DNA from 3 places in the Pseudomonas sp. NPDC098747 genome. Region 1 is predicted to be linked to each of the others. Evidence: riboswitches for the same ligand, from Rfam matches in the RefSeq annotation. Region 1 holds a riboswitch; each other region holds the start of a gene.
What was found. A riboswitch is a leader RNA that binds a small molecule or an ion and turns the genes downstream of it on or off. The one in region 1 is predicted to bind cobalamin.
Positions count from the first base shown of each region.

Region 2: linked by a shared signal. The riboswitch ahead of cobO (cob(I)yrinic acid a,c-diamide adenosyltransferase) and the one ahead of ACIQVE_RS04635 (CbtB domain-containing protein) in region 1 are both predicted to bind cobalamin.
Region 3: linked by a shared signal. The riboswitch ahead of ACIQVE_RS22780 (ABC transporter substrate-binding protein) and the one ahead of ACIQVE_RS04635 (CbtB domain-containing protein) in region 1 are both predicted to bind cobalamin.

Region 1 covers NZ_JBIWAL010000005.1:60,435-62,630, forward strand. Annotated here, with positions in the region: cobalamin riboswitch at 1-168, opposite strand, end outside; cobalamin riboswitch at 1,061-1,283, shown strand; gene ACIQVE_RS04635 (CbtB domain-containing protein) at 1,404-1,601, shown strand; gene ACIQVE_RS04640 (CbtA family protein) at 1,613-2,196, shown strand, end outside.
Region 2 covers NZ_JBIWAL010000036.1:33,046-35,241, reverse strand. Annotated here, with positions in the region: gene ACIQVE_RS20195 (PQQ-dependent sugar dehydrogenase) at 1-39, opposite strand, end outside; gene ACIQVE_RS20190 (hypothetical protein) at 106-690, opposite strand; cobalamin riboswitch at 854-1,081, shown strand; gene cobO (cob(I)yrinic acid a,c-diamide adenosyltransferase) at 1,162-1,773, shown strand; gene ACIQVE_RS20180 (cobyrinate a,c-diamide synthase) at 1,770-2,196, shown strand, end outside.
Region 3 covers NZ_JBIWAL010000047.1:7,147-9,342, reverse strand. Annotated here, with positions in the region: gene ACIQVE_RS22785 (diguanylate cyclase domain-containing protein) at 1-432, opposite strand, end outside; cobalamin riboswitch at 655-849, shown strand; gene ACIQVE_RS22780 (ABC transporter substrate-binding protein) at 991-2,004, shown strand; gene ACIQVE_RS22775 (FecCD family ABC transporter permease) at 2,001-2,196, shown strand, end outside.

The DNA of each region.
Region 1 (2,196 bases):
GGCGCTGGGCCTGGCATTCGCTGCGCCTTCCCGCGGGCTCAGTGGACTGAGCTTGCAGTGGCGTGGCAGCGAACATCACCGTTCACAGTTGCGGGGGCAGCCGCGGCATTGACCGCGTTCCCTTCTTAGCTTCGGCATCGCCGAAGAACCTCGAAGGCGCAAGGCTACGCATGGTGCAGTGGCGGGTCAATGTTTGGATAGGGGGCATATCCGTTGCTGCGGGTGCTGCCGCTGGCGGTTTCGCTCTTACAGCGAGTCCCTTTTTCAAACGCCAAAAAGGAACCAAAAGACTTTGCCCCGCCGTACGGCGCTTCGCTGAGGCTCAGTGTTCCCTCGCTACGGTGGCCATCCGGGGGCAGTCGCCTGCGGTTTGCTTCGCGGCACCTCCTCTCGATGGATGCGGCTTCGCCGCACGGCGCTGCGCGCCTAACCCCCGGATGAACACCTTCGCTCGGTCTGCCGAAGGGGGCTAAGAGCAAGAGCAACATCAAAAGCCAGATCAAAAGCCAGATCAAAAGCCCCTCACCCTAGCCCTCTCCCTGAGGGAGAGGGGACTGACCGAGGCGATTGGGCGAGGTGCGCCGACGTGGGATACCGAGTCGAGTATAAGTTTTGAAACCAACAGAAATCGGCCCCCTCTCCCTGGGGAGAGGGCTGGGGTGAGGGGCAAATTCACCACAAATCAAAAGCCGAACGCATTGCCTTTCACCACTCAACACAATGAGCGTTAGCTCGAGTGCAGCTCTTGATCTCAAGGCCCCGTCGGCAGGCTGAGTGGAGGGATTGATCCGGGGGTGGGAGCGCAGCGACCGTTTGGCGAAGCCAAACACATCGAGAGGAGGTGCAGCGCAGCAAACCGGAGGCGATGCGCCCGGATCAGTCCCGGAGCGAAGGAACCCCGAGCCCCAGCGAGCGGGCCGAACGTCAGGGTAAAGCCTTTTTGGTTACTTTTTCGGCGTCTGGAAAAAGTGACCCGCCGTAAGGGCGGAACCCTAATCAGCCCCACCCGCAGCAACGGATCCACCCCAAAAAATTGACTAAAAACCCAACCCCATGCTCTCCTACACACCTTGTTACGGGTGCCCTTCACAGGGTGAAACGGGAAACCGGTGAATCATGTGCTTTACTCAAAGCCATGTCAGTCCGGTGCTGCCCCCGCAACGGTAAGCGAGCGAAGCGTCAGATCCACTGTGCCATTGCGGCATGGGAAGGTGACGCTTGCAGGTCGGCCTGACGCCAACCCCTCGTGAGCCCGGAGACCGGCCCGCAACACACAGCGCGCATTGGCGTGCTGCACATAACAAACCCGCGGTGGGCGGGCGCTGTTTGAACCTCTGCGTGCCACGCGCCGCAGGGGTTTTCATGCGCTCTATTCACCTGCTGACATTCCAGAGGGAAGCGCCATGTCAATCATCACCAGCACCGGCAGCAACACGGACAAAATCTCCAGCACCACCACCCTGAGCCAACGCCTGACCGCCGCCATTTTCGCGTCGATCCTGGGTGCAGGCCTGGTTTATTTTGCTGGTTTCTCGCACATCGAAGCCGTGCACAACGCAGCTCACGATACCCGCCACAGCGCCGCGTTCCCGTGCCACTGAGACCTGCCGACATGATCAAGCGAATTGCGCAAACCGCAGGTTTCACCGGTCTGCTGGCCGCCCTGCTCCTCACACTGCTGCAAAGTTTCTGGGTGTCGCCGCTGATTCTTCAAGCCGAAACCTATGAAAAATCCGAACCTGTTGCCGCGGTTCACGAACACGCCGCCGGCACCGCCGCCCACACCCATGATGCCGAAGCCTGGGAGCCGCAAGACGGCTGGCAGCGCATAGTCTCGACCACGGGCGGCAATCTGGTGGTGGCCGTGGGTTTTGCTCTGATGCTCGCCGGCCTCTACACCCTGCGCGCGCCGACCAAAACCTCGCAAGGTCTGCTCTGGGGCCTGGCCGGTTACGCGACGTTCGTTCTCGCGCCGACCCTGGGCCTGCCACCTGAACTGCCGGGCACTGCGGCGGCGGATCTGGCTTCGCGGCAGTTGTGGTGGATCAGCACCGCCGCGTCAACCGCTGCGGGTTTGGCGTTGATTGCGTTCAGCCGTCATTGGTTGATGAAAATTCTCGGCATGGCCATTCTCGCCGTACCGCACGTGATCGGCGCACCGCAACCCGAAGTGCATTCGATGCTCGCTCCTGAAGC
Region 2 (2,196 bases), on a different contig from region 1:
GGCGAGGGCGATGACGAAAACGAGCTGGGGCTTGCGCATTGCTGATCTTCCCTATGAATGCATTCCTAGTCATAGAGGCGCGCGCAAGCCCGATGGTTCAAATGCTCAGCCACGAGCCTCTTTGAACAACACGGCAATGCCCGGGTGGTAATTGCCAGCCTCGCTGCGCAACTTGCGATAGGCGTAGGGGAAATACCAGGCGACGGCGCAGGTGTGTTCCTTTTGCAGATCGTCGACCATGTCCTGCAATTCTTCCGGGCTGGCGCTGTGTTGGGCTTTTTGCGGGGCGACAAACAGGCAGCCGAGCTTGAGGTCGCTGGCGTAGCTGATGCGTTTGGCGTCGTTGGTGATGTCCAGCAGGGCTTGGGTCAGGTTTAGATTGTTGACGCGTGGCCAGCGTTGCGTGGCCTGGATAAACGCGCGATCTTCGGTGCCAGCCAGGAACAGGTCGGCGCGGGCATTGCGCTCGCCTTCCTCGTTCTGCTTGCGGGTGCCGGTGTCGTGCAGTGTCACAAACTCCGCCATCCAGGCGGCGGCAGAAAGCAATCCGAGATTGGCTTTCTCGTCATGCCAGTAGGGCGTGTCACTGTCGCCGCGCACGGCGTTGTAACGGTCGATACAGTCAAACCAGCGTTCAAGCACCGGGCGCAGGAATTCCAGGCGCGGATTGCTGATGATCATGCCTTGCATCGTAATCATCCTTATTGTTGTGATGTGCTTTTTCGGTAAAAGCATGGCTCTTTGATATCACTTGTTTCAGCGTGGCACAAGATTGGCGTCGGTTAATTGATCGGCGGCAGTTATTCGCTCGATGACCCCCTCTTTAATTGACGCTCCACCCCCAACCCTCTAACCTTCGCGGCTTGTTTCAGGTGCTCTGTGACCTGCGTCGACAGAGTGAAACAGGGAAGCCGGTGAGGGTTGTCTTCAAGCGAAGAACAACCACGATCCCGGCGCTGCCCCCGCAACGGTAAATGAGTAAAAACTGCGTCTTGTGCCACTGCTCAACAGCGGGAAGGCGCGCAGTCAGGCGAAACGCCGCTCATGAGCCCGGAGACCGGCCTGATTCATCCAACGGCATCACGGTGGGCGATGCCAGGCTTTTTGCCGTCTATTCTTGTGCCTGCCCGCCGTTATCCAGCCTCAACGGAGAGCTCCCCCATGACTGATTCCCCCGAGCGTGACGAGCGCCATCTGGCGCGTATGCAGCGCAAAAAAGCCGTGATTGATGAACGCATCGCCAACTCGCCCGACGAGTGCGGCCTGGTGCTGGTGCTGACCGGCAACGGCAAAGGCAAAAGCAGCTCGGCGTTCGGCATGCTCGCCCGCGCAATGGGTCACGGCATGCAGTGCGGTGTGGTGCAGTTCATCAAGGGACGCAACAGCACCGGTGAGGAGTTGTTCTTCCGCCGCTTCCCCGAGCAGGTGCGCTTTCATGTGATGGGCGAGGGTTTCACTTGGGAAACTCAGGATCGCCAACGCGACATCGCCGCAGCCGAAGCCGCGTGGGCAGTGTCCCGCGAGTTGCTGCGCGATCCGTCGATCGGTCTGGTGGTGCTCGATGAACTGAACATCGCCCTCAAGCATGGCTACCTCGACCTTGATCAGGTGCTCAGCGACTTGCAGGCGCGTCCGCCGATGCAGCACGTGATCGTCACCGGTCGCGCGGCCAAGCCGGAAATGATCGAGATGGGCGACACGGTCACCGAAATGGGCGTGCTCAAACACGCCTTTCAGGCCGGCATCAAAGCGCAGAAAGGCGTTGAACTTTGAATCAGCCACGTCACTGCCCGGCGGTATTGATTGCCGCGCCGGCCTCCGGTCAGGGCAAGACCACCGTCACTGCCGCGCTCGCCCGTTTGCATCGCAATCAAGGGCGCAAGGTGCGCGTGTTCAAGTGCGGCCCGGATTTTCTCGATCCGATGATCCTCGAGCGCGCCAGCGGTGCGCCGGTTTATCAACTCGATATGTGGATGGTCGGCGAGCAGGAAAGTCGTCGCCTGTTGTGGGAAGCCGCCGCCGAAGCCGATCTGATTCTGATCGAAGGCGTGATGGGGCTGTTTGACGGGACGCCGTCGAGCGCCGACCTGGCGCGACATTTCGGCGTACCGGTGCTCGGCGTGATCGACGGCACCGCGATGGCGCAGACCTTTGGTGCGTTGGCGTTGGGGCTGGCGCGCTATCAGCCGGACTTGC
Region 3 (2,196 bases), on a different contig from region 1:
ACCGATAAAGGTTTCACGGGAGGGATCATCGCGATGATGTATGAAATAGGCCCGATCGCTGCTGTTTGCCCCGGCCGGAATCGGTCGATTGGAGGACATCAGCCAGCGTCCCTGATTATCGTAGATGGTGATACCACTGAGCTGTGGCATCAACGGTTCCTGGCGGTTGATCAATGCACTCAGTCGCTGAATCTGTGCCGGCCCACTGCCTTCGGTTTCCAGGCGTTCGACAAGCCCGAGTAACAGCAGCGAGCTTTGGCGGACGGTCCCTTCGGAGTAGGTAGAAAGCGCCTGGGTCAGGTTCAAGCCATGGACATCCACCTCCTCCAGTGCTCGATCTCGCGAGGCCAATACTTTCCAGACAGTCAGTGACGCCAGGGAGCAACCGATGACCAGCAGCAAAAGCACAACCAGGTGGGAATCACGCTTCACGTTACTACCTTAAGGAAAGTCCGGTTTTCCGTTCCAGCGTCTATTGGGTCAGGGCAATAGCTGGAGCCATGCATCCTCTTCTTGAACAAGGATACAAGCAGTGGTGAATCGTTGCAGCAACTCAATAGGAGGGAGGAAAAGGCACATTCGCCACCGCCCCTTCGACTGACGCCGCCCCATGCTTGAAACAAGCACGCCCGTTCGCCTCAACCGCCACGATCGGCTACCATGCCGCCCGCCGGTTTCCAATTGGGATTAATAGGGAATCCGTGATGCGCCCAACGCATCAAACGGAACTGCCCCCGCAACTGTAGATGCTGAGCCTGCTTCTGAACTGCCACTGGGATTGCTCCCGGGAAGGCTGGAGCAGGCGATGACGCATCAGTCAGGAGACCTGCCGGCCAAGCAACAATCACTAACCGGCGGGGTGTCCGGGAAGGACATCTTTGTGCGCGTCACTTCGGTGATCGACCTTGCACTGCTTATCCGGCAGCGTTCGAGATGTGTTTCCAGACCCTACACCCTGGCTCCGTGTACGGTTCAAATGGAGATTGCATCATGCTGTTGCCTCGTTTTGTCGCCCTCGTCGCTGGCCTGGGTCTTGGCGCCCTCGCCCATGCAGCACCGACGCAGTATCCCCTGACAATTGAAAACTGCGGCAGCACGCTGACCTTCGCGCAGGCCCCTGCCCGTGCGGTGTCGATCGGCCAGGCCGGCACGGAGATGCTTTTCGCGCTCGGGCTGGGTGACAAATTGGTCGGGACTTCGGTGTGGTTCAACGACGTGCTGCCTCAGTACAAGGCGCAAAACGACAAGATCGAACGCTTGGCCGATAACGAACCGAGTTTCGAGTCGGTGATCGCCAAACGCCCGCAGCTAGTGGCTGTCGAACTGGAATGGATGGTCGGGCCACAAGGCGCCGTCGGCACCCGCGAGCAGTTTCACGAACTGAAGATTCCGACCTATTTGATGCCCTCTGACTGCGAGGCCAAGGACAATCTGGTCGGCGCCGACGGCACCCGTCTTGCGCCGTTTCGCATCGACAGCATCTATAAAAGCATCACCCAGTTCGGTGAGATTTTTGATGTTCAGCCGCGTGCTCAACAGCTGAACGCAGACCTCAAGGCCAGCCTCGCCAAGTCAATTGCGATGGCGCACAACAAGAACCTGAAAGACACCAGCGCACTGGTCTGGTTTTCCAGTGCCAGTCTGGATATCGACCCGTACGTCGCCGGGCACAAGGGTGTTCCAGACTTCATGCTCGACACGCTGGGCGTGCGCAACGTGGTGGAGTCGGATGAAGAATGGCCAACCGTCGGATGGGAAACCATCGCCAAAGCCAACCCGACATTCCTGATCATCGCGCGCATGGATCGCCGGCGCTTCCCGGCTGACGACTATCTGAAGAAGCTGGAATTCCTGCGCAGCGATCCCGTGACCCGCAACATGGACGCCGTGAAAAACAACCGCATCATCATTCTCGACGCCATGGCCATGCAGGCGAGCATGAGGACGTTCGACGGCATCGCAGCGCTGGCCACCGCTATCAACGGTTACGACCTGTCCAAATGACCACGACGTTGATACGCACCGTGCTTGCACTGGCGTTTCTGCTTTTAGCGGTGATTGCTGGTGTGGCCATTGGTGAGACAACCATTGATCCCATCGTGGTGTTCCAGGTGCTGGCCAACAAATTGTGGGCGGCCGGGTATGTACTCGATCCCATCGATGAGGGCATCGTCTGGAACTATCGCCTGACGCGCG